2 regions of the Cytobacillus sp. T106 genome follow, and region 1 is predicted to be linked to the other one. Evidence: riboswitches for the same ligand, from Rfam matches in the RefSeq annotation. Region 1 holds a riboswitch; the other holds the start of a gene.
What was found. A riboswitch is a leader RNA that binds a small molecule or an ion and turns the genes downstream of it on or off. The one in region 1 is predicted to bind cobalamin.
Positions count from the first base shown of each region.

Region 2: linked by a shared signal. The riboswitch ahead of ABU165_RS07895 ((2Fe-2S) ferredoxin domain-containing protein) and the one ahead of ABU165_RS12730 (ribonucleoside-diphosphate reductase subunit alpha) in region 1 are both predicted to bind cobalamin.

Region 1 is NZ_JBEUMK010000006.1:29,555-44,994, forward strand. Features, by position in the region: gene ABU165_RS12720 (response regulator) at 1-958, shown strand, start outside; gene ABU165_RS12725 (ribonucleotide-diphosphate reductase subunit beta) at 1,099-2,142, opposite strand; gene ABU165_RS12730 (ribonucleoside-diphosphate reductase subunit alpha) at 2,160-4,391, opposite strand; cobalamin riboswitch at 4,526-4,722, opposite strand; gene ABU165_RS12735 (hypothetical protein) at 4,945-5,328, opposite strand; gene ABU165_RS12740 (DeoR/GlpR family DNA-binding transcription regulator) at 5,556-6,308, shown strand; gene pfkB (1-phosphofructokinase) at 6,305-7,216, shown strand; gene ABU165_RS12750 (PTS fructose transporter subunit IIABC) at 7,230-9,104, shown strand; gene ABU165_RS12755 (DJ-1/PfpI family protein) at 9,158-9,691, opposite strand; gene ABU165_RS12760 (DUF2935 domain-containing protein) at 9,849-10,646, shown strand; gene ABU165_RS12765 (hypothetical protein) at 10,738-11,088, shown strand; gene ABU165_RS12770 (hypothetical protein) at 11,191-11,427, shown strand; gene ABU165_RS12775 (hypothetical protein) at 11,574-11,696, shown strand; gene ABU165_RS12780 (alpha/beta fold hydrolase) at 11,699-12,463, shown strand; gene ABU165_RS12785 (methyl-accepting chemotaxis protein) at 12,586-14,034, shown strand; gene bcbE (bacillibactin exporter BcbE) at 14,110-15,381, opposite strand.
Region 2 is NZ_JBEUMK010000003.1:40,440-55,879, forward strand. Features, by position in the region: gene ABU165_RS07825 (energy-coupling factor ABC transporter permease) at 1-236, opposite strand, end outside; gene ABU165_RS07830 (nitroreductase family protein) at 313-882, opposite strand; gene cobA (uroporphyrinogen-III C-methyltransferase) at 901-1,671, opposite strand; gene ABU165_RS07840 (precorrin-2 dehydrogenase/sirohydrochlorin ferrochelatase family protein) at 1,664-2,305, opposite strand; gene ABU165_RS07845 (cobyrinic acid a,c-diamide synthase CobB) at 2,327-3,715, opposite strand; gene ABU165_RS07850 (cobalt-precorrin 5A hydrolase) at 3,712-4,863, opposite strand; gene cobM (precorrin-4 C(11)-methyltransferase) at 4,863-5,636, opposite strand; gene cobI (precorrin-2 C(20)-methyltransferase) at 5,636-6,337, opposite strand; gene cbiE (precorrin-6y C5,15-methyltransferase (decarboxylating) subunit CbiE) at 6,337-7,545, opposite strand; gene ABU165_RS07870 (cobalt-precorrin-5B (C(1))-methyltransferase) at 7,529-8,632, opposite strand; gene ABU165_RS07875 (precorrin-8X methylmutase) at 8,636-9,283, opposite strand; gene cobK (precorrin-6A reductase) at 9,273-10,067, opposite strand; gene ABU165_RS07885 (sirohydrochlorin chelatase) at 10,064-10,993, opposite strand; gene cobJ (precorrin-3B C(17)-methyltransferase) at 11,016-12,653, opposite strand; gene ABU165_RS07895 ((2Fe-2S) ferredoxin domain-containing protein) at 12,695-13,081, opposite strand; cobalamin riboswitch at 13,213-13,405, opposite strand; cobalamin riboswitch at 13,527-13,711, opposite strand; gene ABU165_RS07900 (aspartate/glutamate racemase family protein) at 13,828-14,541, opposite strand; gene pdxR (MocR-like pyridoxine biosynthesis transcription factor PdxR) at 14,649-15,440, shown strand, end outside.

The DNA of each region.
Region 1 (15,440 bases):
CTCCCTTTTTACAGCGGGACAAATTATTGTCATGCATATAGATTCCAATGAGTGTGCAGTCCTTTTGTCACTTGATGATGAGAATGACTTAAGAAAAGGAAAGCTGGCCAATTTAATGCTTCATACACTTTATGAGCATGATGGACAGTCTGCAACAATAACGCTCGGAAGAACCTATCAGAATCTGTTTGAACTCGGAAAATCACTGCTGGAATCAAGGCTCGCGATGGATTTAAGGCATATCATGGGGAACGGGAAAGTTTTTTCTTTTGAAGATACCGTTTCAGGCGAGAAAGAAGCAAATGATTCTCTGCAAATGTTAGAGTCAGAATTAGAATGCCAAATCAAGCTCGGTATACCTGAAAAGGTTAGTGAAATCCTCGGCAGATTAAATAAGGCTATATTAGAGAGAAGAGCCCTCCCATTATCTGATTTAAAAGTTCTGGCGCTAAAATTCAGCACTTTGCTGTTCTTTGAATCTGAAAAGTGGAAAAAGGAAGAAAGCATAAGTTTTAATTCTTCAGACGTTTATGAGAGAATTATGGAAATGGAAACGCTAACCGAAATGATGGAGATTCTTCAATCACTGGTTTCACAGTGGGCAGATGCTTTGCATAGAAAACAAGACAAAAATCATTTCAGCCATGTTGACCAGGCGATAATTTACATGAAAGAACATTTTCATGACAGTACCCTGAGCCTGAAAAAAGTGGCTGAGATTATTCATGTCAGCACACCTTATTTAAGCAATTTATTCAAACTTGAAAAAGGGTTCAATTTTGGGGATTACCTGCTGGAACTCAGAATGAATAAAGCAATGGAAGAATTGCGCTTGGGGGATCTGAAAACGTATGAGATTTGTGAGAAGGTCGGCTACAGCAATCCCCAATATTTTAGTGTTTGCTTTAAAAAATATACAGGTTATACTCCTGCCGAATACAAGAAGCAGTTTGAATGAGCGATAATCCTGCCGGGCTGCTTATTAATGCCAATTCTCTGGAGCTCGTATTTTCATATAGTGTCTTCGTCCGGATTTTTGTATTATCTTCAGTAAAGAGCACCCCTGCAGACAAACAGGGGTGCTTTTTCATGAATCATTTATAAATCATCAAACCCATTATCCACTGTATTCACCTTCACATACTGCCTCGGCTTTTGTTCAAAAAAGTCCGATTTTCCAAGATCGACCTCTTCATAGGCCTTGATCCAGCGAAGGGGATTGGTCCTTGATCCTTCGAATGGGCGGTTAAAGCCCAGCTGGTTGGAGCGGACATTGGCATAGAATCTTATATATTCTTCCACATCCCCGATCAGGATGCCGCTTATTTTATCCCCGATGATGGATCGGGCCCATTCAATTTCAAGATAGGCCGCTTCCCTGAAAGTTGATTCTGCGAATTCCGCCAGCTCTTTTGTGTTCTGCTCAGGATATTCATCAAGGATTTCACGGAAAATTTTAACGAAAAGGTCGACATGCAGCTGTTCATCTCTATTAATATAGTTGATCATCGTGCTGGTAGCGACCATTTTCTGGTTTCGTGCCAGATGATAGAAAAAGGCGAAGCCGGAATAGAAGAACAGCCCCTCTAAAACAACATCAAATATGATGGACTTAAGAAGGCTGTCGACAGTGGGCGACTCTGCAAAATTTCTGTAGCCTGAAGCCACGAATTCATTCCGCTTTATTAGGGCAGGCTCGGTCCGCCAGAATTCAAATACCTCATCCTGCTTATTCTTATCAACAATACTTGAAAGCACATAAGAATAAGAATGGTTATGGATCACTTCCTGCTGGGCAAGGATGATCATCAGGGCGGAGAGGCTGGAATCTGTCAGGTAGTCAGCGACCTTACCGGCATAATCAGTCTGAATGCTGTCAAGCAGTGCCAGTAGGCCGATAATTTTTAAGAAAGCCTCCTTTTCTTCTTCTGATAAATCAGGAAACTGCTTGATGTCCTGTGACATATTGATTTCAAAAGGGGTCCAGAAATTGGCGAGCATCCGTTTATATTTAGGAAAGGCCCATTGAAACCTCACATCGTCCCAGTTCAGGATATTGGAACATTCTCCGTTGATGATTCCAGTAGAGCGGTTTGGTGCTGTTTTATTCATGATTTCTCTCTTATTGACAGGGGTTGTCATCGAATCACTCCTTTTCATTAGCTTGAGCAGGAATCGCAGTCTTCAAAGTCGGAAGAAGTAGAGCGGACATAGTATGTCGTCTTCAGTCCGTTTTTCCAGGCAGACAGATGCAAATCCAGCAGTTCCTTCGCTTTAATATTGTTCTGCACATATAAATTAAAAGAAATTGCCTGATCGATATGCTTCTGTCTTTTGCTGTTCTGCAGGATGCTCCAATGCTGGTCAATCACATAAGCCGATTTGTAGTACCAGGTTGTATGCTCATTCAGGTCGGGTGCCGTTACCGGAATCTTATAATCTTTCTTTTCCTCAGAGTAGAATTTCCTGAATATCGGATCAATGCTCGGGCTGCTTCCTGCAATGATGCTAGTTGATGCATTTGGTGCTACAGCCATCAGATATCCATTTCGGATTCCATTTTTCCTGACAGCCTGCATCAATGAATCCCAATCATGCACAGAATCCAAACTGCTGTATCCCCGGGATGTAAAATATTCGCCTGAATGCCAGTCAGAGCCCTTGAAGCCCGGGTATGATCCTTTTTCCATCGCCAGATTCATGCTTGCTTTAATCGTCAGGAAGGCAATCTTTTCGTACAATTCATCTGCCAGCCGGACGGCTTCTTCGTTTTCCCACCTGAGCTTTTTCAAGGCGAGCAAATGGTGCCAGCCAAAGGTCCCGAGTCCAATTGCCCTGTATTTCCGGTTGGTGGCCACTCCCTGCAGGACGGGAATGGTATTCAAGTCAATCACATTATCAAGCATCCTGACCTGAATGGGAATCAATCTTTCCAATACATGGTCGGCTGCTGCCCTTGCCAGATTGATAGATGAAAGATTGCAGACGACAAAATCGCCGGGAATTTTCTCTATGATGATCCGGCCATCTTCCTCGCGCTGGTCTTTTGTGATCGTTGCGCTTTGATTCTGCACGATTTCAGTGCAGAGATTAGTGCAATAAATCATCCCCAAATGACGATTGGGGTTCTTCCTGTTTACCTCATCACGGTAAAACATGAATGGAGTGCCGGTTTCCAGCTGGCTGATCATAATCCTTTTCATAATATCGATTGCCGGAACTTTTTGCTTCGACAGCCGCGGGTTTGCGACGCATTCTTCATACTTAACCCTGAATGAACCTGCACCAGGCTTTTCATCATAAAAGTCTTCAAGGGAGAAGCCCATAACGCTGCGGACCTCATGGGGATCGAACAAATGCCAGTCCCCGCGGGCTTCTACCGTTTCCATGAATAGATCCGGCAGGCAGACCCCGGTGAATAAATCATGGGTGCGGTAGCGTTCATCACCGTTATTCAATTTGCTGTCCAGGAAGGAAAAGATATCTTTATGCCAGATGTCGAGATAGACGCTGACTGCCCCTTTGCGCTGGCCGAGCTGATCGACGCTGACAGCTGTGTTATTAAGCTGCTTCATCCATGGAAGGACCCCTGATGAAGCCCCTTTAAAGCCTTTTATATCACTGCCCCTGCTTCTGATTTTTCCCAGATAGACCCCGATGCCGCCGCCGTTCTTGGAAAGATTGGCGATATCTGTGTTGCTGTCATATATGCCCTGGAGACTGTCATCTACAGTATCAATAAAGCAGCTTGAAAGCTGGCCCCAATTTTTTCCTGCATTGGAAAGTGTAGGGGTTGCTGCTGTCATATACAGATTGCTTAAAGCCCAATAGGATTCCTTAATGAGGGACAATCTGCGTTCCTTTGGCTCTGAACGGTTCAAAGTCATGCTGATGATCATGAATCTTTCCTGAGGCAGCTCAAAAAGCCTCTTTTTCTTATCCCGGCTCAGGTAGCGGTCAGCAAGCATTTTCACTGCTATATATGTAAAAAGCCTGTCCTTTTCCGGGTCAATATAAGTCCCGATTATATCAATTTCTTCTTTTGTGTAGGATTCCAGCAGGACTGGGGAGTAGACGCCGGCATCGGTTAAATCGGTGATAAGCCCATACAGTGGGCCATAGCTTTCTCCGGCAGTGGAGCGCCGGTGCTCGGCAGCCTTCTCATAAAGACTTGATAAGTACAGGCGGGCGGCCACGTATGTCCAGTCAGGCTCAGCCTCGCTGATCATGGAAAGGGAATCAAGAATCAGCTGGTTTAGCAGTTCATCATTACTTGGAGTGTGATTATCCTGAAGCTGAGTCGCCCTTTTATAAAGCGGCTGAAAATCCAAATGCGGGAAATCAGAATCAATGGATGCCAATGGCAGCGGTTTTGCGGAAGAAATGTTCATAGTCGTACCTCCTGGGTTGATCAGTATTTTGACAATAAAAAAATCCGCCCACAATTTGGGCGGATCAAACGACGGCATAAAGGAAAATAAAACGATTTATACCATCGTTTCATCTTCCCAATCCCCGAAGAACCGAAACTCGTACAAGCATGGCAGGTCTCCTGGCTTGTGCTTCATCCTACTCTGAGCCCTTCCCATATATGCGCCTATTCAGCGTTCATATACAGTGGATGCTCATTTCGTACACACTTACAGTTGCGGGGACAGCTCCGGCGTTGAACCGGATTCCCTATTATGCCCTAAAAGGGCACCATCGCTTGCGGATTCTTATTCAATTGAAGGCTGGTGCCAAAAATCGGCAGCCAGGACGATTATTCGCTAAAATCCCCGGACTCTCTGCAAAAAAAATCGCTTCCCGAGTTTCAGAAGCGAAAAAGGAAAAAGAGACCATAAACAAAATTCATTCACAAGGACAACAATATGTAGTGCTGATTCCTGGTGGATTATCAATATGTTGTACCATGATTGTAGCATAGTTAAAAACCAACAGCAATCATAAAGCGATAAAATAATAAAAATATGGAAGGAGAAGCATGGCGCTCCCTGCAATTAGCAGAATCCGAGCCGTATTTGTCGAAAGCCTGCCGCTATTTTTCCATTTTTTATACCAGCTCCACCTCTGCAGATTTGTCTTATAAAGAAGAAAAAGAAGCATGCATAAAGCAGCAGACTGAATATAGAATGGCAGACCGAACGCTTTGCCTGTTATATCTTCATCTGCCGGAACCGCAAGTTCAAGAATCTTTTCATGGAATGACCCAAAAAGGGCAAACGCAGCAACAGCAATGATGATTACTTTAATCAATTCAAGATAAAAACCGCCAATATTTTTCACTGAGACACTCTCCAAAACATTTATATATTTTTGCTCTTTCATTATAGCCTCCCTTTAGACAGCTAACAAAACATAACGATTATCAAAATAATTAAAATAAAACAAAAACATTCATAAACAATCAAATATTGAATCTATTTGATTGTTTATGAGTGAAAATGATTGATTTTTGAAATCGATTCCATTACAATTGGCTTACATAATAAATCTTAAACTTCTAAGCCAAAAGCCATGAAGCGGCAATAATAAAGAGCTGGGAGGTGACAATCTTGCTGACGCCAGAGAGACATCAGCTCATTCTGCAAATGCTTAAAGAGAAGCATACAGTTAAAATACAGGAACTTGTAGAAATGACAGATTCCTCAGAATCAACCATCAGACGGGATTTATCACAGCTTGAAAATGATAAATTTTTAAAAAGGGTGCACGGAGGCGCTGCCAGGCTGCAGGGAAAGCTTCAAGAGCCGAGCATGGTTGAGAAATCATCCATAAACCGTCATGAGAAGAAGGATATTGCCAAGTATGCAGCAGGCCTTGTAGAAGAAGGGGATTGCCTATATCTGGATGCAGGGTCAACCGTTCAGGAAATGATTCCCTTTCTGCCTCTGAAAGACATTGTTGTCGTGACAAATGGCCTTATGCATATTCAAAGCCTTATGGAAAGAGGGATTAAGACCTTCCTTGTGGGCGGGTATGCAAAGCCGCACACAAATGCCATCATAGGCAGGGGAGCCTTAGCGAGCCTTGGGCAATACAGGTTTGATAAATGCTTTATGGGTGTTAATGGAATTCATCCGCAGTTCGGCTATACCACACCGGACCAGGAGGAAGCAATGATCAAGCAGACAGCTATTTCACTGTCGAGGGAAGCATATGTACTTTCGGATAGTTCGAAGTTTTCTGAAATCGCTTTCGCAAAAATTGCTGAGCTCCATGAAGCCTCCATTATCACAAATGAACTTGATGCAGACAGCAGGGAACAATTTATAAGTAAAACAAAAATTAAGGTTGTGACAGCATGATTTATACATTGACACTTAATCCTTCAGTTGATTATATTGTCGAGCTTGACAATGTCGAGATAGGCAGTTTGAACAGGACAAAAAATGAATCTAAATTTCCAGGAGGAAAAGGCATCAATGTTTCCCGGGTCCTGAAAAGGATGGGAGTTGACAGCGAAGCAATCGGTTTTGCCGGCGGATTCACCGGCAGATATATCACAGACTCTCTCCAGGAAGAGAATATTAGAACCCGTTTTGTCCTGGTAAAGGATGACACGAGAATCAATATCAAATTGAAAAGCGGTCAGGAAACTGAAATCAATGCCAGGGGGCCTGAAATCAGCAAGGAAGACCTGGATGCATTGACTTCTGAAATCAGCCGGCTGGGACAGGGAGATATGCTTGTGCTTGCAGGAAGCATCCCTTCCACAATGCCGGACAACACGTATGAAGCATTCGCGAAGATGTGCCATGAAGCAGGTGCAGGATTTGCAGCAGACGCAGAGGGCGAGCTGCTTAAAAAGGTTCTTCCGTACCGTCCTTTCCTGATCAAGCCGAATCACCATGAACTTGGAGAATTATTTGGCACAGAGATCCACACGTGCGAAGAAGTGCTTCCATACGCTAAGAAGCTTATCGAAATGGGTGCGCAAAACGTCATTATTTCACTGGCAGGGGAAGGTGCTGTATTCGTGAATGAAGATATGGCCATCGCGGCGACTGTTCCAAAGGGCATCTTGAGAAGCTCGGTGGGAGCAGGCGACTCTATGGTTGCCGGATTTCTTGCCGAATTCAGCCGAAGCGGCAGCTATGAGGCAGCATTTAAATACAGTGTAGCTTCCGGCAGTGCAACAGCCTTTTCTATTGGCCTGTGCACGATTGAAAAAGTAGAAGAGCTGCTGCCTCAGGTAGCGGTCAGAACAATATAAAGGGGAGAGCTTTATGAAAATTACAGAGCTGTTGACAAAAGATACAATCCTACTCTCTATTAATGGCAGGGATAAGCGCGGAGCGATTGACCAGCTGGCAGAGACACTGGATAGAGCTGGAAAGCTTAATGATATTTCCGCTTTCAAAGAGGCCATTCTTAAAAGAGAAGAACAGAGCACTACGGGGATCGGGGACAGCATTGCGATTCCCCATGCGAAAACCGCGGCGGTTTCCAATGCTGCAATTGCGTTCGGTAAGTCAGCTGAAGGGGTGGATTATGATTCACTGGACGGACAGCCGTCACATCTATTCTTCATGATTGCTGCCCCTGAAGGTGCGAACAATACCCACCTTGAGGCACTTTCCCGCCTTTCTTCCATCCTTATGAGAGAAGAAGTGCGCAGGGAGCTTATGGAAGCGGATTCTGCGGAAACCGTTTTGAATATCATTAATGCACATGATGAAGAAGGCGAAGAAGAAGAGCAGAGCATGGAAAACAAAAAAGATTTCATCGTCGCCGTCACAGCCTGCCCTACAGGAATTGCACATACCTACATGGCAGCAGATTCCCTGAAAGCAAAAGCGGCTGAGCTGGGCATTGATATTAAGGTAGAGACCAATGGTTCCGGCGGAGCTAAAAATGTCCTCACCCGGGAAGAAATTGAAAACGCAGCTGCTGTTATTGTGGCAGCAGACACAAAAGTGGAAATGGAACGCTTCAAAGGGAAGCATGTCATTCAGACCGCTGTAGCAGACGGCATCCGAAAGCCTAAGGAGCTTATTGACAGGGCTGTTAAAAAAGATGCGCCGGTCTATCAGGGATCAGGCAATGCTTCATCTGAAGACAGCGGAAATAAGGAGAAAAAGGGCGGCATCTACAAGCATTTGATGAACGGTGTTTCCAATATGCTTCCGTTTGTTGTCGGCGGCGGAATCCTGATTGCGATTTCCTTTATGTTCGGCTATAACTCTGCGGATCCGAACGATCCTTCTTACAATGAATTTGCAGCGGCACTTATGACAATCGGCGGCGGCAATGCCTTTGGCCTGCTGGTTCCTGTGCTTGCCGGCTTCATTGCAATGAGCATCGCGGACCGTCCGGGCTTTGCACCTGGTATGGTCGGTGGTTTCATGGCAGCGAGCGGCGGGGCTGGATTCCTTGGCGGCTTGATCGCCGGATTCCTTGCCGGTTACATTGTTGTACTGCTTAAGAAGCTCCTATCCGGGCTTCCGGCTGCTCTTGAAGGAATAAAGACGATTCTGCTTTACCCGCTTCTTGGAATATTACTGACTGGCCTTGCCATGCTGTATGCAGTGAATGAGCCAGTCGGTGCACTGAATAATGCGATTACAGACTGGCTTGCCGGTCTCGGCACCGCCAATGCTGTACTGCTGGGTATTGTACTGGGCCTTATGATGGCCTTTGATATGGGAGGCCCTGTCAACAAGTCAGCATATGTATTTGGAACAGGCCTCCTGGCAAACGGCGTCTATGAGCCGATGGCTGCCATCATGGCGGCAGGTATGGTTCCGCCGCTTGCCATCGCTCTGGCTACTACTTTCTTTAAGAATAAATTCACGAAACAGGAAAGAGATGCAGGCACTGTCAACTATATCATGGGTGTATCTTTCATCACGGAAGGTGCCATCCCATTTGCGGCAGCAGATCCAATCAGGGTCATCCCATCTATCATGGCGGGTGCTGCCACAACCGGCGCTCTGTCCATGCTCTTTAACATCGGCCTCCGGGCACCTCACGGCGGAGTGTTTGTTTCCTTCCTAGTAGAAGGAAATGCGCTGCTGTATCTTTTGGCTATCCTGATTGGCTCGGTTGTATCTGCCGTCCTGTTGGGAATCTTTAAAAAACCTGCAGCACAAGTGAAGTAAAAATGACCGGAAAGCCTCTGTGCTTTCCGGTTTTTTCTTTTCTCAATAGTATCTCACCGATACCAGCCAGGGTTAAAATCAAGCTCCAGCACCTGGCCGAATTTAATGGCAAAGTCCACAAAGGCATTGCCCTTCGCTGTCAATATTCCCCTGTCAAACACATAAGGGGCGTCTACATATCTTTCTTCATTGAAAACCCCTAAGAACTCCCTGGACTGTTTGGAAATACCCGCTGTGTAAGAACGGTCATCCAGGATGCCGGATTTCGCCATAAGATAAGGCGCACTGGAAATTGCGGCAATGACGGCATCTTGTTTATATCCGCTCCGGATAAAGCTGAACAAGTCATCTTCCGCCAGCAGGTGCTTGAAATCATCAACACCTGGAAGTATCAGACTCTGGTATTGGGAAATCTCTGCCTCATTAAGAGAAATATCGGGATTGCACGAAAGCCCTGCTTCTCCTATTACAGGTTCATCATCAAGGCCGATGAAGACCTTTGGATGATTTGCCTGCGTCAATACAGAAATGACGGCTGATAATTCGCACTCGCTGAATCCGGGATACAGAATAATGGCTGTAGTCATCTTTCATACCTCCAATTCAAGGGAATTTACAATACTATTCGCCGCTTCTGCAGTAAACCCTTTTCAGTCCGTGCTTAATCCTGCTTCTTGGGCCAGGCATATTCTCAGTCAAGTTTAATATGAATGAGAGAAGAAGTTTTAACAGGGAGGGAAACATATGGCCAAAACATTCGAAGAAGCAGCAAAGGAAGAAAACGGATTCTGGCTGCAGATCCTCGGGGATCATGCGCGGTTCATCCATGATGCCCTGGCGCCGTCTGAAAAGGAAAATATCCGGACAGCGGAATATTTTATAACGGTCTTCGATGAATTGCTCGCACAGTCAGGAAGCGCAGATCCTATACAATTAGGCATACTGGCAGAAGGAGAGGCTGAAAAGCTGCGAGGCTTTAAGCTGAAGCTGATTGAAGAGCATCTGACCGGCAAAATCAAAATACATCTTGGCCCGACCTTCATCAACCATATGGTGAACGAGCTTGAGGAATACCTGCTTGTGCTTAGTTACTTAAAAAAAGGTGAAGCTCCGCCAGTATTTCATGAGCTTCATCATCATCTGATCTGGCTGCTTGATGCTGCGGGTCATGCTGGTGCGATATCAGACAATATGGACCGGATCGAGAAGATGATTAAAGAAAAAAGCGATGATTATACAAATCATTTTGAGGGCTTTTACTTAAAGGCTGTAGAGCTTACCGGATTTTTGAGGACGAATATCCAAAGCTTTCCGGCACTGGACCGGTTTAACAAAAACGTCAAGCTCGAGATGAAGTTATTTATGAATTTCCTGGATGAAATTGAAGAGCTTGAACTCTCAAACCAGGCCCTCGGAACGTTTGCTCCCCTGATGGCCGACCATATGTTCAGGGAAGAATGCTATTATTTGTCTAAGCTAGCCGAGGCACAGTCAGATGGGAGGCCGGACTGTGATCCAGCGAAACCCCGGCTTCAGTATTAGCAAGCATTTCCCGGGCTGATAATATTACGCATTTTAACCTTCTCTAATGTGAACATACTAAAAAAGATCACATTTTGAGGAGGAATTCTTAGTGAAAAAAAGAGCAGCATCCATTCTGGCGATATTGTCCATTGTCCTGCCTTTGTCAGCCTGCGGGACAAACAACAATCAAATGAATGAGCCGGAAGAGATGAATTATACACCAATGCGCAATAATGGCGATGGTTTTGATAACGACCAGGTCAATCAGCCTAATAATGACAGCAACAGAGTTATTCCTTCCCGCTATGTTGATCCGGCTGACATGAGGCAGCTTGATGAACAAATTGAAGAGCAAAATGAAAGCAGCGAAGACTGGAGCGACCGGGGAATGCGAAACGACGAGACGCCGAAGACTGAAGACAAACCGGATCTTGGCGGAAATTTGTCTGGTGAAAGATAAAAGGAAAAAGCACAGCCGCAGAAATGCGGCTTTTTCTGTTTATGTGATAATCCCCATAGATTAGGGTAAAGGGTAAAAAACTAATCAGATTGCAGGGATTGTATGGACATTTTAAAATGGGGCTATATGCGGAGGGGGCAAAGAAAAGCAGTCTTTGATAAGTACCCGAATACCACTGTTATTTTCCGCCGGGTCAGGGGGTATTTCCTTGTTTACAGCATCGGATGGAATGAGAAAGACGGCGTTGTGGATCGAAGTGATATAGAACAGATGGAAATCCTTCTGAATAATGAGCTGGGACTGCTGGGAAATTACAAGGAAAGAGGCGGCAGGATCTAGCCAGCCGGTAAATCAAGGCAATCCGTTTCAGGTGCATGGCAGTTCTCTAATGCGAGCCATACTATTAAGGCAGCCAGGGATATGGCTGGAGACATTACGCAGCAGTAATGGCTGTCCAATCATGCTTCAGAAGGAGACTAAATTTCATGACTAAGCGCAATAGAAAAACGAAATCCGGCCTGCAAAGCGCCAAGAGCATAAACGATATGGAGTTTTCAAAGGATATGACAGCTTCAGAAAAGAAAGCTGAGAAACAGAGGCCTCACTGACTTTGGCCAGTTTTGAATATCGGGGCGGGAGGATTTTTTATGAAGAGATGGGGAGCGGGATTCCGTTAGTCTTCATTCACCCGCCTGGTATGGGAAGCGCGGTTTTTGAATGCCAAAAGCCCCTTTCTGGATGGTTCAGGGTTATTCTTCCAGATCTCAGCGGGCACGGCAGATCACTTGTCTGTCAGACAAACATATCTATTGGCGGGTATGCTAATGAAATAGCCGCTCTGCTGGATTCCCTGAAGATTGAAAGAGCAGCAGTTCTTGGATATTCTGCCGGGGGGCTGATCGCACAGGAATTTGCCCTCACTTATCCGGAGAGGGCTGCCGCGCTCATCCTGGCAAGCGGCTACCCGGAGGTCCAGTCAGCTGCATTTAAGTATGAACATCTTGCAGGCATGTATATGATCAAGCATCATCCGGATATCCTGATCCCGCTGCTTGCGGCAAGCCATACGCGAGATCATGCTTACCGGGCCAGGCTGGCGGAGCATATGGAGCTTGCAGACAAACAGATATGGTTCCAGTTCTACGGCCAGTCACTGCATTACAGTTGCACAGACAGGCTGAAAGAGCTCAAGGCTCCGCTGCTTCTGATGTACGGTTCCCGCGATTTTGCCAATCAGCATATCAGATCATACAAAAAGCACATTGATTGTCAATCAGCTGTCATTAAAAAAGTGGCCCATCAGCTGCCTACAAAAAAATGGCAAGCTTTTAACCAGGTTATACTTGGATTCCTTTTTTCGGAGGCAAAAATTTAGAACAGCCAGAGTGCTGTTCTTTTTAGTGTAAAAAAGCTTTTCTTAGGTATTATTTCCCATTATAATAAAGTTACTGAATTTATGCTGAGTAAATTTAGGAATAGATGATCAGGAGAATATATATGACAGATTACTTGGCTGACCTGCATAAACGGAATCTATTGCTTGTCTATCTTTTATGGGCATGCGTGATACTTGGGGTTGCAGTAGCATCGGATACACCCAAAACAGTAGTGACCATATTGGCAGCGGGAGGGCCATTCTCCCTGTTTTGCAGCTTTATGATTTGGAGGAAAAAGGCCATCCCTCTTATCATGTATTTTATATCAATAGGATTGGCAGTCGTTTCTTTCTTTTTTGTCCAATCGACTGCTGAATTCACAAATTTGCTTATTTTCTTTTTAGCGCTTGGGATCATATCCCTGTATCATAATTACCGGCCGCTTCTCTTGAATGGACTGATCGCACTGGTGATGATGAACTATTTCCTGGCTGTTAAACCGGATTATGGCGAGGTTGATAAACTGGCTGTTAATGCATTTTTCATTTTGGTGCTTTCGGCTCTTACCGCCCAAAGCGTGCTGGGGAGCGGGATGCTGAAAAAAGTTGAATCAGGCAGAAAGCAGTCAGAGCTCCAAAAGCAGAAAACGGAAGTGGTCCTGCAGGAAGTTCAAAGAACAATCGAGGTATTGGGAAAGTCAAACCGAGGATTGAATGAAAATGCAGAGGTAACGGGAAAAATTACAGGTGAGGTGGTCCTCGCTTTCCAGGAGCTTGCAGGAGGGATTGAATCTCAGGCTGCAAGTATTACAGATGTTAATTCCGCTATTCAGGATGTATATGATGGAGTTCTGAAGGCAAATGAGGCATCAGGCATCATGGAAGCCTCTTCAACTGCTTCGGCTGAAATGACGCTGCAGGGTAAAGAAAAGATGGACAGGCTCTATGAAAAAATGAACAGGATTGGAATGATGGTTGAAACGACCAATTCTGTCATGGCGAAAGTCAATGAGGAAAACAAACAGATTGAGGGCATTGTCAAACTGATTGCCGGCATTGCAGATCAAACCAATCTATTATCACTGAACGCCGCAATTGAAGCAGCCCGGGCAGGCGAGCATGGCAAGGGGTTTGCCGTTGTGGCCGAGGAGGTCAGAAAGCTTGCCCAGCAGGCTCATGATGCTTCCGGCCGGATAACCGGGATACTGGAAGGGATTCAAGGCACATTCAAGGAGGCAGCGGAGCTGATCGGGAACGGAATGGCAGAGGTCTCTGATGGAAGGCAGTCAGCGGAAGAGGCGGAGAACCTGTTCTCATCTATCCAGGAACAGTCTTCTGCTGTCTTGGGACAGGCGGAATATCTTAGGTCACTCAATGAGCAGCTCCAGGAGGCTGCAGCCAGCGTCCGGGAAGAAATGACTGCTGTTGCAGCCATCACCGAGCAGTCGGCAGCTTCCGTTGAAGAAGTGCTGGCAAGCGCAGAAGTGCAGGAACAGCGGGTAATGGGAATTGTTGAGAACATCCGCGAGCTGAACGAAATGACAGGAAGCCTGGAGAAAGCGATAAAATGACTTAAAGCCCGGCTATTTTGCCGGGCTTTTGGTTTGCCGATTCATTCTTTTCCGGAAGACCCGCTATATGCTCCCCTACCCCTTTTTATCCGGCTTTATGGCAAACAGGACTGCCAGTGCAGCGAGAATGGAAACTCCGCATAATATATAAAACAAGAGCTGATCTGACTGCTTAACGATGATTGCGACAGCTGGCGGGCCTGCTGCTACGCCGATGAACCTCATCGAGCTGTACAGTGAGCTGATCGTCCCTCTTTCTTCCTTCTCAATGCCCTCAGTGATCAGGGCATCCAGGCAGGGCAGGCTGACACCGATTCCGATTCCCCCTACAGCAAACATGGCCATGAGAAACCAGAGATTGGTTGAGAATCCAAGGATTCCGACTGAGGCAGCCAGCAGGATGCTGCCGGAAAAAGTAATCCACTTCATCAGCGACTTATTCTCTTTGATCAGCTTTCCGGTAATATAGGACGATAAACATAGGGCGCCTAATGGAATGGCAAGAAACAGCCCTTTTTTCACATCTTTGATATCATACTGCTTTTCAAGGATATCAGAGAGGTGAAACAGCACTCCGAATAATACGAACATTAATATGATGCCTGCCACAAAAATGGCATAAAGCCATTTGCCATTATTTTTGAAGATTTCCTTGATTTTTTTGAAAAAAGCTTTAAAGGGAATAGGCTCTGTCCGCTTCTCAGGTGTTTTTACCAGCAAGACCATCAGAAGGATAGAGATGGCACAAAATACCGGAAAAGCAAAAAAAGGTAAAAACCATAGGAAACCTGCCAAAAAGGCGCCAAGAATCGGGCTTAATACCTTGCCAAAGGTGTTTGAAGTTTCTATCACTCCAAGAGAACTGCTGACTTCTTCCTCGTTCTTGAACATATCCCCCACCAAAGGCATGACAATAGGCGCCCCTCCAGCTGCGCCAATCCCCTGCAGTGATCTTCCAATAAGGATAAGCCAGTAGGGATCAGCCATCTTCCAGGATGCCCAGCCGGATATAAGACCGCCGACAGCAGCAATCAGGAGACTGGGAATGATAACCTTTTTCCTTCCGATATGGTCTGAAAGGTATCCGGCAAGCGGTATCAGAATAATGGCCACAATGCTGTACACCGTAATGATCATACTGGACTGGAAGGAAGAAATGCCAAGCTCCCGCTCCATGACAGGCAGAACTGGAATAAGCATGGAATTCCCCAGTGTCATAACTAGAGGGATTGAGGAAATAGAAAGGACAGCCCATTTTTGATTATGCGTGTCATTATTCTTCTGGCTTTTCTTTTCCTTTGCTTTTTTCTTGGATTTCTTTAAAACGACTTTCTCCACATGCTCCATTTGAAAACCTGCCTCCTGTGTTGATACTATTACTATTAGCAAACAGGCTGACTTCTTTC
Region 2 (15,440 bases), on a different contig from region 1:
ATTTTTAAGGCTGATAGTACGAAGGCAAATGCACCTGATAAACCGAGCAGTATTTTGAGCTCCGGCTTTTCAGCCAAAGTTTTTTTGATGGAACGGAAGCCCGCAATCATAAAGGGTATGACTGCCGCCCACCAGAAAACTGCCCAGCCGACCGGAAGGAAGCCTTCCATAATATGCATGGCATAGGCGGGGCGGAATGAGTTGAGCCAGAAAAAGCCGGCAAAGGCCAGGATCATCGTCCCGGTCAGCAGAATGGGTTTCTTCATCGTTATTCTCTCCTGTCAGATCTTTTGATTGGCCTGCGGGCTGCCCCTATAGCCATTTTGTTTTTTCTTTAAAATCGATCCTCGATTTCGGCTTAAGCTTTTCCTGTTCTTCCGGGTCAGGATAACCAAAGAACACTGTCCCGACAATTTTTTTATTTGCCGGGGAGCCGATGAATTCATATAAGCGCCTGTCGCGGACAAGGCCCACACCTCTTGTCCTCCAGACAAAACCAAGTCCCAATTCCTCTGCTGCCAGCCACATCGAATGGATGGCGCAGCAGGCGGCATATTCATTATCCACCGTCGCTTCATCATCGTTTTCTGCTATATCCGACGCAACCACAATCATGGCCGGGGTAGCCTGGACCACCTTCATCGATGCCTCCACCAATTTCGGCTTTGCTGGAAAGCGTTCTAGCAGATAATCATAGGCCAGCTGTTCATAGCCTTGTTTGGCTTTCCCCTGGATCACATAAAAGCTCCACGGCTCCCGATTCTTATCATTTGGCGCCAATGTAGCAGCATAAAGCAGTTTTTCTATCTTTTCCCGCTCAACCGGAGCCGGCTGATAGTTTCGCAGTGCCCTCCTGTTTTCGAGCAATTCCAGCACACTCATGTTTTCTCCTCCCCGATTTTATAATAGGATTGCTTCCTGCTGTTCCTTGTACCATTGTATTTTCTCTCTTAATCTGACGACCTCTCCAACTAGGATGATGGCTGGATGGGAGATGCCGGATTTTGCCGCTTCTCCCTCTATCGTTTCAAGGCTGCCAGTGACGGTCCGCTGGCGGCTTGTTGTACCCCATTCAATCACCGCTGCAGGAGTGCTGCTGCTTCTGCCATGTACAATCAGTTCCCGGCAGATGGCAGGCAGATTTCCAACGCCCATATAAAAAGCGATTGTGTCGCTTCCTTCAGCAAGGGCTTTCCAATTGATAGAGTCCATGCCCTTTTCTTTTCTTCCATGTCCTGTAACAATGGTAAAGGATGCAGCATGTTCCCGATGTGTGACCGGGATTCCTGCATAGGCAGGCGCTGCGATACCGGCAGTGACGCCGGGAACGATTTCGAAAGGGATACCATGCTCAGCCAGTACCGCTGCTTCCTCACCTGCCCTGCCAAACACACAGGGATCGCCGCCCTTCAATCGGGTCACGTTTTTTCCGGCAAGCGCCTTTTCGACGAGGAGAGTGTGGATTTCATCCTGGATGAGCGCATGCCTGCCAGGCAGCTTCCCGACATAAATAAGCTCTGCATCAGCCTTGGCATGGTTAAGCAGTTCTTTGTTGATCAATCGGTCATAGGCAATTACATCTGCTTTTTTTATGCATTCAAGACCGTATATCGTCATGAGGCCAATGTCTCCAGGCCCTGCACCGACAAGGTATACTGTTCCTTTATTCATGACAGAAGCTCCTTTCTATTAGGTCATTCAATTTTTGTTCTCTCTTCTCAAATTGCCTGTTCCGGGTCCAGTCCAGAAATTCATCCCCCAGTAGACGAAATAGAATATCCGCCCTTTTCTCCGTGTTCCCGACTTCCTGTCTGACCCTGCCCCGGGCTTGAAACAGAAATTCCACATACTCTTCATAACTGCTGTCGTAGCGCTGCTCCAGCTCCCTGACTATCTTTTTTGACAGCCCCGGACTGGCAGCTGAAGTGTGGACGGAAATGGAGAGCTTTCCTCTCTCCAGTGTCGAAGGGATGGTGATCAGGCTGTTCAGCGGATCATCCGCAAGATTCACCAGCTGATCAGGGGCGCATGCTTCTAATACCTTTTGATTTATGCCGCAGTCGTCCGTGGCAGCCATCACGATAAAAGCACCTTCCAGATCCTCCGGATGGAACTTTTTTTTCTTCCATGTCAGTTTCCGTTCTTCATGGCAGCGTTTGATATAGTCTGTTGCCACGGGACTAATGACAGTAGTGACGGCACCGGCGTTAATCAATCTTTTGACCCGCCGCTCCGCTACCCGGCCTCCGCCGATTACTGCTGCCTGCCTGCCCGCCAACTCAAGGGAAACAGGGAAATAAGCCATGAATGTCGACTTCCTTTCTGCTCAAATAGGCTGTTGTCTAAAATTGGATTCTTTTTTCTCCCTGCACTTTTTCACCCAATTTTCCGCCATTTGAGGACAAGATCCAAAGTGAAAATGCACATAGCCGGCAACAAGAGAATCCTTCATGAATCCCTCTTTCTTTACTCCCCTCATACCATTGGCAGTATAGGCTGGAGACTGGGGGCCGTTTAATTCTGAGGCAGAGTAATGGAACTCATGCCCCCTTGCCTGTAATCCATCCGGAAGCAGAAAATTCCCCGGTTCTCCGGTCACTTCGCGATAGCCGAGGGCTGCCCGCTTCTTTTGCATCCTCGCCTGCCCGGAAATGACGCCGGCCATTTCATATTCCTGTCCGTCCGCTGTCACAATGGAATCAGTCAGGTACATAAAGCCGCCGCACTCCGCTAAAGTGGGCAGTCCCACTTCAATGGCATTCTTAATCGACTGCTTTACCCTGATCCCTCTGCTAAGCTTCCCGGCAAATTCTTCAGGAAATCCGCCTCCCAAATAGAGGCCATCGACGCCCTCAGGCAGACACTCGCCTTCCAATGGTGAAAAATAGATAATCTCTGCGCCGTAATCCTCCAGCAGCTCCAGGTTTTCCGGATAATAGAAATTAAAAGCAGCATCTTTAGCAACGGCTATCCTCACTGACGGGTCCTCGTTTTTCCCAAAGGACGGTTCTAATTCCTGATCCAGAGGAGCAGCCTCTGCCAATTCAAATATTTTATCAAGGTCAATCGTTTTTGCAGCCATTTGGCCAAGCCTTTCAAAAAAGGCCTCAAGCTCTCCTCTTTCAATAGAAGGAACAAGTCCAAGATGCCTTTCGGGCATTTCGATCCCTTCCTCCCGTTCCAGGTACCCTACAACCGGAATGCCGCATTCTTGTTCGATGGCTGCCTTTACGAGTTTGTAATGCCCTTCACTTCCGACCCGGTTTGCAATGACGCCTTTGATCTGCGTCCCTTCAGCAAACGTCTGGAAGCCTTTGACTATGGCAGCAGCACTTCTTGCCATGCTTGCACAATTGACAACCAGGATAACCGGACTGCCGGTAAGGAGGCCGATATCAGCTGTACTTCCTTCATTGCTGAGCGGATCCTTTCCATCAAAGAAGCCCATGACACCTTCAATAATCGAGATGTCGGCATTCCCGCTCCCGCGGACATACGTTTCCCTCACCCGCTCTGCCGGCAGCATCCAGCTGTCCAAATTACGGGAGGCACGGCCGGTTACAGCTGTATGATAGGAAGTATCGATATAATCGGGACCGCATTTAAATCCCTGGACGGTCTTGCCCCTATCCCGAAAAGCGCGCATGAGACCGATAGTTAAGGTCGTTTTGCCCACTCCGCTGCCTGTGCCGGCAATAATCACTCTTTTGTTCATACGGACTCCTGCTCCTTTTCCCTGCTTTGAATTGGGATGAGGGCCACAGAAATGGTCACATTCCCGGACTTCCTTTTCACCACCTCAAGTTCTTCAGCACCGCTGTACAGCATGGCAGCCGGTTCACTGACGCCATAAGCACCTGTATATTTAAAAACCGTTTCGGATGGTTCCTTCAGTGTGACGCTATTAAGCTCTGCCGGGGAATAGACCCGGAACTCACAGCCGAGACTTTCGGCTGCACTGATGAGCCCTTCTTCATCCTTCTTAATATCAATCGAGCAGATAGCCTTCACACTTTTGATGGAAAACTGCAAATCCTGCAAGGTTTCCTTGATGACCGACTCGATTTCTTTCTGTGAAGTCCCCCTGTTGCATCCAATCCCAAGCACAATGACCTTGGGACGATACAATACGCCATTCTGCAGGATCCCCTTTTCTGATGGCTGAAGCAGGCGGTGGGTGACAACCAGCGCCGCGTCAGGCTTTTCTGACAAGGCTTCCACGATGCTGGAATAGGTCTTTATGTGTCCTGGAAGGGGCTGCCCGTATAGCCACCAGCCTGTTTCACCGGACTCCTGGATGATGGCGACACTCTCTTCATTAACTACAGAGGCACTTACAGGGGTCAATTTTTCCGCAGAATCCCAGATCCAGCCGAATCGTTTTCCAAACAGGTCGACTGCAATTGTTTTCTGGACATCAGAGGCGGTAGTGATGACAGGCTGGGCGCCAAGCATCTCGGCCACCTCCCTTGTAAGCTCATTTGCTCCTCCAAGATGGCCGGAAAGAACGCTGATCACATGTTGCCCTTTATCGTCAATCACTACAACCCCCGGATCTGTTTTCTTATCCTTCAGAATCGGAGCGATCATCCTGACGACTGCACCGAGGGAAATAATCAGGATGATGCCTTTGTAGGTGCGGAAAAGGTCCGGCAGGAGTAGCCGGACACTTCCTGTAAAAAGAAAGGCCCCCCTTTCCTCTTCATCCCCTTTTTCAAATTTGGCCATATAAAACAGGTCCGCCTGCTGAAATGCATCCTGGAGCTTTCTGGCAAGATCTGTCCCGTGCTTGGTAATGGCAACGATGGCATAATCATGATTTGTTTCAACCTCTATCCTTTTCCCTTCTTCAAGCTGGAGCATCAATGCGGAACTCCTTTCCTGAACCCATGGGTGAATTCCTTATCGTACAGCTTTGAACGGTAATCCTTTTCATGGATTTTCTCATCCAATGCCCAGCCCGCAAGAATCATGGCCTGCTTCCTGATCCCATTCTTCTTCATATCTTCGTCCAGTCTCTCCAGGGTGGTGCGCACAATTTTTTGATCAGGCCAGCTTGCCTTATAGATGACAGCAACCGGGGTATCATCCTGCCATCCTCCTGCGGTGAATTCTTTTACCACTTTCTTCGTCAGAGTGGCGCTGAGAAAAAGTGCAACCGTACAGTGATGCCGCGCCAATTCCCGCAATTTCTCCGCATCAGGGACCGGCGTCCGGCCCTCTGCCCTTGTCAGAATCACGGTCTGCGTCAAATCTGGTATGGTGAGCTCCGCTCCGGCAGCAGCTGCTGCAGCAAAAACCGAGCTCACTCCAGGGACGATTTCCGTTTCAATGCCCCTTTCCTTCAGCAATGCCATCTGTTCAAGAATGGCCCCGTATACAGCAGGATCGCCAGTATGCACGCGAACCACCTTTTTTCCTGTCAAAAGGCGCTCTGCCATTGCACCAACCATCTCCTCCAGATGCATCCCTGCGGTCTTTATCACTTCCGCGTCTTCCTTCGCCTGGGAAATCAGGTCCTCGCTTACGAGTGAATCTGCATAAAATACGGAGTCCGCCTTCTGCAGGAGCTTCAATCCCCTTACAGTGATCAGGTCGGCTGCTCCCGGGCCCGCTCCGATAATGTAAAGCTTCATTATTTCCTCACCACCATCAGTGTTAAATATTCAAGTTCCGCATGCTCCAATTCATCAATCTTCCATATGATTTCTTCGCCGGATGTAACCTTCGTCACGACTGAGGCCTTATCCAGAAGATTCAGCTCCCTCAGAAGCTTAAGCATGACATCCATCACCTTGGCCACTTTGATAAAAATGACACAGTCGTTCTCCAGCAGAGCCTTTTTCATCACCTCATAATCGTCGCGGGCAGGGATGATGGCTACATGGTCATCTCCCTCTGCAAGGGGAATGCCCAGCCTTGAAGCGGCCCCGTTGATGGAAGAGATGCCTGGCACGGTTTTAATCATGATTTCGGGATGCTTCTCTTTCATCAGCTTCATCATATGGATGAAGGTGCTGTATAATAAAGGATCCCCTTCTGTGACAAAGGCGACATCTTTGCCTTCGGCCAGCCTCTGCCATACCATTTCCACTGTGGCGCTCCATTCTTTTTCCAGTATCTCCGGATCCTTTGTCATTGGAAAAACAAGGCCGAGCATTTCTTTTTCATTTGCATTTATGTACACGTCGACAATCTGATGGGCGTAGCTCTTGCTTCCCTTCCGCTTTCTCGGATAAGCGATTACAGGCGATTCCTTCAAAACACGGAATGCCTTGACCGTGATCAGCTCAGGATCCCCAGGCCCGACTCCGAGACCGTATAATGTCCCATGCATCATGCTTCCTCCTTCCGCTTCGCTGAGATGATATACACCGGGTTCAGCGCTTCGAATCGTGTCAATTGCAGTATCGGTTTGCTTCTTGAAATCTGCGCCAAGGTGACGGAAGCATCATACCCTCTATCTTTGAATGCTTTTACAGCCCCTGCCAGTGATTCTATCGTGGCAGCGTTCAGCACAATCCGCCCAGCCGGCCTTAAGCGGCTGCAGCATACATCGAGTATTTCCTCCATGCCTCCAGCTGTGCCGCCTATGAATACAGCATCCGGATCAGGGAAACCCTCCAGCCCTTCAGGCGCTTTCCCGCAGACAGCCGTGAAATCGGTCCTGAATCTCTTCATATTCTGATGGCAGTTTTCCAGATCTTGCTCATTCTTTTCAATTGCAAAAACGGCGCCTTCGCGGGCAATTTTAGCTGCTTCAATCGCAATAGACCCCGTGCAGGTGCCGATGTCCCAAACCACACTGTTCTTTTTCAGCTTCAGTTCGCTTAAGCTCAATGTCCGGATTTCTTTTTTGGTAATGAGTCCTTTATCCGGCCTGCGCTGGAGGAATTCTTCATCTGGGATGCCGATCGGCCATTCCGGTGAAGATCCGGTTTTCTTAAGTATTACTACATTAAGGGATGAAAAATCGGCGGCGGCCATTTCCTCCAGTGAATACCAGCCTGTCCTTTCGCCGGCACTGCCCAGATTTTCAGCAACAAACGCCCGGTATTCTTCCGCTCCATATGAAAGCAAATAACGGGCGATCTTTGAAGGGCTATTCTCCTTGTCTGTCAGCAATGCAACTTTTCCGCATCCGTCCATCCGCTGGATCAGCCCCTTCATGCTGCGGCCGTGCACGCTTGCAAAATAAGCATCCTGCCAGCTCTCTTTCATTCTTGCAAAAGCAAGCTGAACAGAGCTGAAGAAAGGATAGATTTCCAGTTTAACCTTAGAAGACAGATATCCGCCGATCCCATAAAAGAGGGGATCGCCTGAAGCCAGAATGACTGTGTTCCGCTTTTCCTCTTCCAGGGCTGAGGCCAGTTCCCGCAACCCTCCTTTGATAGTTATCGTTTCACCCTGGTAGTCAGAAAAGCAGGACAGCTGCCTTTCTCCGCCTACCAGCAGCTCACTTTCATAGATCCATTGTTCATAAAGCGGCAGAATGGTGTTTCTGCCATCCTCGCCGATTCCAATCACTTTAATAGGATTCTCCATCTATTGCCGCCTTTCCCAACAAGCTTCCTTTCATCGTGTAAATGCTTGTTTCAATTGTCATTCCGCCCTTTATTTCCTCTAATCCCGACAGGCAGCAGCTGCGGCACATTTGTTCAAAAAAACCGCTGAGCCCCTCTTCCATCATCATCTCCCCAACCTGGGAAGCTGTATTGGCCTCTATGACTTTCTCCGCCAATTCAGAAGGTGCCCCTGCAGCTCTTGCCAATTCTGCCAGGAATTCAAAGTCCACGGGGGCGCTTTTCGAGTGGACCATCATGACTCCCTGGGCGACCTTTGAAAACTTGCCCATCATGCCAACCATCGACACCTTTTTCATTCCTGCCCGCTTACACTGCTTTAGGGTAAATCCGACAAAGTCCCCCATTTCAATGAAGGCTTCCTCCGGGAGAAACGGATACTGCTGCATCGCATATTTTTCACTTCTGCCGCCGGTAGTGATCACCACATGATCACAGCCGCTCACCTTCGCCACATTGATGGCCGAGACGATGCTGGCTTTGTAGGCAGAGGTGGAGAAAGGGATGACCGTCCCTCTCGTCCCCAATATCGATATGCCACCGATGATTCCCAGGCGGCCGTTCAGTGTTTTCTTTGCCAGCTCCTCCCCCATGGGGACCGAGATGATGATCTTGATGCCTCTTTGGACCCCGAAGCGGCCAAGCACTTCTTTTGCCGCTTCCAGGATCATCTTCCGTGGCACCGGATTGATGGCCGCTTCCCCGACTGGCACCGGCAGGCCTGGTTTGGTCACACGCCCAACCCCAAGTCCGCCGTCCAGAATGATCCCTTGCCCGGGATGCCAGGACACCTGTGATTGGATGAGCGCCCCATGGGTGGCATCCGGATCATCTCCCCCATCCTTTACCGTACCAGCCAGTACAGATTCCTCCGCAAACAGGCATTCCTCCATGGAAAAAGTCGCGAACTCGCCGACCGGTAAAAGAATCGTTGCTTCCGGCTGCTCTTCCTTTGTAATGAGGGCAGTCAGGGCAGCCTTTGTGGCAGCCGCTGCACAGGCGCCTGTCGTATACCCCCGCCTAAGCTTTTTCTCTTCGGCCGCTTCCATGCTTTAAACCTGTTCTGCCAGCAGGGAGATGGCATTCAATGCTGCAACCGTTATTGTGCTTCCGCCTTTCCTGCCGACATTGGTGATAAAAGGAACATCAAGCTTGGCCAGTTCTTCTTTGGACTCCGGCGCGGAAACAAAACCGACCGGGAGACCGATGATCAGGCCCGGCTTGGCCTCGCCTTCTTTAATAAGCCGGATCAGTTCCAGCAGGGCTGTCGGGGCATTTCCGATCGCAAAAATGCCTCCTTCCGCCTCCTTGACCGCTTTCCGCATGGATACAATTGCCCTTGTCGTATTCAGGCGCTTTGCCTCCGCCATTACATCAGGATCGGAAATATATACTTTCACACTGCCTCCGTACTTTTCGATACGCTGTTTGCTCACACCAACCTGGACCATCTGGACGTCAGCAACCACCGGCCGGCCGCTCCGGATGGCTTTGATCCCTGCTGTGACAGCATCCGGATGGAACAGCATGCTTTTCCCCAGCTGGAAATCTGCGGATGCATGGATGACCCTGCGGACGACCGGATACTGCTCCTCTGTATAGGGATGTGCGCCAATTTCTTCATCAATCATTTCAAAGCTCTTCACTTCAATCATTTCCGGCTGAACAGTCACCGGCTTAAAGTCTATCTTAAAGTCCACTTTCCTGCCTCCTTTTTATGTTTGGCGCCAGCCGGCCCAGATGGTCCAGTACATCTGAAAAAATGGAGTACTTAATTCCATAGCTGATTTCGGGGCGCCTGATCACAATCACATCGATTCCGAGCTCCTTTGCTGCCTCCAATTTTTCACTTACTGACCCGGCCCTCCCGCTTTCCTTCGTTATCATGACCGTTACACCAAACTGCCTGTACAGGGCTTTATCAAATTCTTTTGTGAAAGGTCCCTGCATCGCAACGATATCTTTTTGCGGAAAACCAAGCTCAGCACATTTCTCCATATTGTCTTTACGGGGGAGCATGCGGGCTACCAGCCGGATATCCGGGTCTCCAAGAAGCTTGTCCGTGAAAATCTGCAGTGTTTTGCTTCCGGTCGTCAGCATGATGACACCCTTCTTTCCTTCCGCAGCCACTGCTGCTTCCTCATAACTGGAAACGAAGGTAATCCTCTCATCCTCAAAAGACTGGGAAGCCCTTTCATAGCGAATATAAGGAATTTCTGCATCTGCGGCTGCCTGGATGCTGTTCCGGCTCGCCTCCTCAGCAAAAGGGTGGCTCGCGTCGACGATCACTTTGATATTCTGTAAGTTTATGTAGTCGGAGAATTCCTCCCTTGACAGCCTGCCGACACGTACTTCCAGCCCCTTCTTTTCCAACTCCAGCGCAGCGTTATCAGTCACGACAGAAGTAATGACATCGTAGCCTGCTTTTTTCATTTCCACTGCCAGTTCTCTTGCATCACTGGTGCCGGCAAGGCAGAGGATCATATCTTTTGAACCTCTTTTTCCTGATGCTCTTCTCCGGCATGGGTGTGGGCATGGTCATGATGGTGATCGCCGTGCTCATGATGGTGATGGTGATCATAGTCATGATGGTGGTGGTGATCGATATGCTCCATTGCCGCGAGGCGATACTGGCATGTATCACAGTTCATTTTCACATCCCCTAGAAGGGCCTCATCAATCCGGTCTTTTATAATGGTATGCAGCCTTTCATGAAATCCAAAATAGCCGGCAAGCTTGAATTCAATTTCCGGGTGGGCAGCTGTAAAGCCTTCCATCATGTTTTCAAGCCTTTTGATCAGAATACCGGTAAACAGGAAGTACGGCAGAATGATGATTCTTTTTGCTCCAAGCTTTATGCATCTTTCTACCCCCTCCTGAATGAGAGGGTCTGAAACACCCATAAATGCCGGTTCAACCAGCTTAAAGGAGGTCTTTTCCCAGAGAAGGCGGCCAATTTTGAAAAGCTCGCTATTTGCGTCCGGATCGCTTCCCCCTCTGCCAAGAAGGATGACAGCTGTCCCTTCTTCACTCTCCCGCCAGTTTTCACCGGCTTCTTCAAGCCGGGTCTTGCTGATTTCAAAAGTTTCCTCGTGAATGCCGATGGGTCTGCCGTATGTAAACTGTACGCCGGGATAATGCTCTTTTGCTTCATCGATCGCCGCAGGAATATGAATCTTGGAATGTCCTGCCGGAAGGAGCATGATCGGGATAACGACAATATGCTTGGCTCCTTTTCTTACACAAGCTTGTATTCCCTGGCTGATTGTCGGCATTTCAAATTCAAGGAAACATGTTTCTACCAAAAGCGAGGAATCGAGCCTGGGCTCAAGCTCCCTGATAAATTCCCTTACCTGGACATTTCCTTCGGGATCTCTGCTTCCATGGCCTACCAGCAATACTGCTCTCATGAACTTCTCTCCTCCTGTATAGTTATTCGCCGCAAGGGGCTGGCTCCAATTCGATAACCGGAGCGATATCTTTATGCTTAAAGCCCTGAACTTGTCTGGCCCTCTTGAAATACTTGTAAAAGCGCTCATTCGGGTGACCGTTTTCCCTGTACTCCCGGACAATGCTTTCAATCACGCCGACGATTTGATCGGGCGGTATACCCTCCGCAGCTGCCTGCCCGGGATGAGCGGTCCGGCCAACTGTCTTGGCACCAAGGAACAAGTCGAATTTGCCTTTTCGGAATACAAGGCCGATATCATCATTCACTGCTCCATAGCAGGCCATACCGCAGCCATTGAATCCAAGCTTCAGCTCTTTCGGGAGCTGGATCCCGCCAAGCTTCGCCTGAATCTCCTCGGCATATGGTATGGAAGCGCCTTTTTCCCCTTCACAGAAGTCGCAGGCCTTCAATTGAAAGACATCTCCAACCGGAGCCAGAAGGAATCCTGCCTTTTCGAGCTTCATAGTGACGGACTCAGGATTGTTTGTCGGGATCCGCAGCAATATCTGGTGATGAGGTGTATATTCCATCGTCCCCTCTTCGCCTGCCACTTCAGCCAGTGTTATCATTTGTTTTGGGGTAAACTTTTTGTTGGCGATTCCCGGACTTACAGCCAGCTCAAAAGTATCTGCGGCTTTCTCCGGAACATGGAGCATAGACGGCGACGGACTGAGGGCTTCCTGTTTTCTGTATGACTTTCCAGACGCTCTTTCCAGTGCTTCCATGGCCAGCTCGGCAGGTGAAGCACTATGCTTACCAGCCTTTTGAACGGAAGGCTGCTCCGCTTTCCCCTCGTGAAGGGCCCATGGCTCATTTTCCGGCCTCAGCCGTTCGTGCGGACGGAGCCTTTGCTCTGCAGCATCCAAAGTGTATTTTCGCTGATAGCCCCTTGGGGTGATCATTTTGCCATCGTAAATAAAGGTTGATGAATTCCCGATCATCACGGTCGTCAGCATGCCGATATCAAATTCAAGCATATCCTTGAGATTGGTGATAACAACGTTTTGACTGTCTCGGTAAGCGCTTTTTATCAGGGCGACAGGTGTTTCAGGCGAACGGTATTTAGCCAAAATCCTCTGTGCCTCTTCAATTTGCCTCGTCCGCCTGCCGCTTTTCGGATTATACAAAGCAACGACAAAATCTCCCATGCCTGCCGCTTCAATCCGCCTTTCAATGATGCTCCACGGAGTAAGATGGTCACTTAGGCTGATGGTGCAGGCATCATGCATGACCGGAGCTCCGATCAGGGAAGCGCATGAATTGATGGCCGATATCCCGGGGATCACTTCCACGGCGACACCGTCTGATTCCCTCCAGCCTTTCTCAATCAGCACTTCATAGACAAGCCCTGCCATTCCATAGACCCCTGCATCCCCGCTTGAAATGACGGCAACCTTCTTCCCTTCTTCAGCATACCTGACTGCTGCCTGTGCCCTGGATACCTCTTCCGACATCCCTGTACTGATGATTTCCTGGTCTGTGATCAGATCACGGATCAGCTCTACATACGTTTTGTAGCCAATGATATAGTCACTTTCCTGAATGGCGTCCTTCGCCCTTTTTGTGATATGTTCCGCATTCCCAGGGCCGAAGCCGACAATCAGCAGCTTACCTTTCACAGCTATCCTCTCCTTTTGGCAAAATGGCTGTCCCATAGCGGTCAGACTTCCTTCAGCTCTTTTGCAGGCTTCTCAATCCCTTTAATTGAGTCTTCGCTCACCTTAACGAAAGTGCTTTCCTCATATTCATAAAGAATAGACTCCCTCAGCTCATAGACAGGGGCTTGCTCATTCCGGATGATTTTCCGGCCAATCTCCTCAGTTGCCGCCTTATACCAAGTTCCTTCAGGGTACACGACTACCACACATGCATCCTTGCAGCGCCCGTTGCATCTTGTCCTGGTGGTATGCACCTCAGCATCCAGATCCAGCCGGCTGATTTCATCACGGATGGCCTCTGTCACCTCTTCGCCGCCTTTTCTCATGCAGCTTGAGCCATTGCAGATCAATACATGGCTTTTCGTCCGTGTCAGATTCCAGGTTGTCATCATGATCTCTCCTTCTTTTTGAAAAAATAAAAGGCACTCCAACCCCATTGGGCAGAGTGCCAGAAGCAGGCATAGGCAAAAAAGGATTGCCTATGCATCATGTCTTCCAGCACCTATGACCCGTAGGAGCTAAAGAAAGAAAAAACAAGGCAGGTCTCCTGACTCAGGATCGTCACCCGGCTGCGCCTTCCCGACATTCATCAGTGGCTGCTGCAGCTGGATTCCCCTTTCACAGTGGCGGGACCGTGCCGGAATTGCACCGGCTTCCCTTTTAAGCACGACAGCCTGTCACAGCTGTCATGCACCTATGTTTTTGTATTCATTTCAGCATATAAAAAAACCTTAATCCCAATATTCCGGAATTAAGGCGCGAGATGATTTCCTGTTCATTTTTTGGCATGCAAAAAAGAAAGAAAAATCATTCCCAGCCTTCCCTCCGAAGAATAAGAAACGAAATTTAAAAGCAGGTCTTCTGGCTTATACGTCACTTTACTCTTGCCTCCTTCCCGGTTTCCCAGTGGATGATGGCAATTTCATCAGCATATACAGTAGCGGGGGCTGCTCCGGATTCTAACCGGATTCCCTATTATCCCATTTGTCAAAATGGGCACTTTTAAATGGCTATTAGATTCTCTCTTAATTTACTCTAAAATTCTAATAATTCAAGTATTGTATTGTTTTACCAATTGTGATATGACATATTATGATATTTTTCAGCAAAAATGCCTTTATCAGCAGTTCTATTATCAGGAATTCGAAGGATTATATTGACTTCCCAGTGCGAATTTCACTGCCTTTGATGCATGTATAAAAGTTGTGTCGAATAAAGGCAGCCGGCAGTCTTCCTGACTGATCAACAGGGGAATTTCCGTACATCCGAGGATGATTCCCTGGGCGCCTTTCTTTTCCAGGCGGTGAATGATATCGAGATAAGCAGTTTTTGACTCCCCCTTAAATTCACCCCTGCATAATTCCTCAAAAATCACCTCATGAACCCGTTCCCGGTCACCTTCCTCTGGAACGAGAACCTCAATGCCATGTTCCTCAAGGATTTTTTTATAAAAAGTCTGCTCCATTGTGAATTTGGTGCCGAGCAGGCCAACTGCCTCTATGCCTTGCTTTTTAATCTCCTCAACCACGCATTCTACAATATGTATGACGGGAATCCTGCAGGCTTTTTGAAGATCTTCTGCCATCAGATGCATAGTATTGGTGCAAATAACGATGCAGTCTGCTCCTCCCGTTTCAAGGAACCTTGCTGCTTCAATCATTTTTTCAGTTGCCTTTTCCCAGTTCCCGCTTCTTTGCAGGGCAGCAATTTCTTCAAAATCAAAAGAGTAAAGCAGGCAGCGGGCTGAATGGATCCCGCCCAGTTTTTCCTGGACAAGGCGGTTGATATATGAATAATACACGCTTGTCGATTCCCAGCTCATTCCCCCGATTAATCCAATTGTTTTCATTTCGATCATCCTCCTTATGGTACTGTAAAGATATCATGATATACTGGATGAAAATAGAGCCACAATTAGATGACTTTTATAGTACCAGTTGACAGATTGGAGAGAAGATTATGTGGTTTCAAATTGTTCGGGAAGGCCCAAAGTCGTTGACTCAGCAAATTTATGAGAAGCTGAGATCATATATTTTAAATGGGGAATTGCAGGAAGGCGAAAAGGTTCCGTCAACACGCGAGCTTTCAGCCTCTTTGCAGGTCTCCCGAAATATTACACTGGAAGTCTATGACCAGCTGGCATCAGAAGGATATTTGGAGGTTCGGCCAAAGTCAGGGACATATATAGCTGCTGGCGCAGCCTTTCTCCGGCCAGAAATGGCCCATCGGCGGAAAGAAAAGGAGAAAGTGAACGATGACTTAGAGAATATGATAGACTTGAAAGCTTCTACACCGGCCATGGATCATTTCCCCAGAAAAGTGTGGGGCAAGCTGGCAAAGGATGTATGCATTGATGCTGATGAACAGGAATTTGGCTATCTTGATTCTTCAGGCCTGCAGGAGCTTAGGGAAGAATTGTCCAGATACCTGTATCATACACGCGGCGTGAATTGCACGGCAGACAATATTGTCATTACAAGCGGTGCCACGCAGGCGCTCTCGCTTATAACCGAACTGCTGGTCAAAAATAAGCAATCGATAGCTGTTGAAGATCCTGTTACCGATGAAATGAGGAATATTTTCAGCTATCATGGAGCAGACTTGGTGCCTATTCCTGCGGATGAAAAAGGACTTAAGCCTGAACATCTTCCTATGGATACGCCACCAGGCTTTATTTTCACCCTTCCTTCACATCAATTTCCGCTGGGCAGTACGTTGACCATTCAAAGAAGGATCCAGCTCATCGAG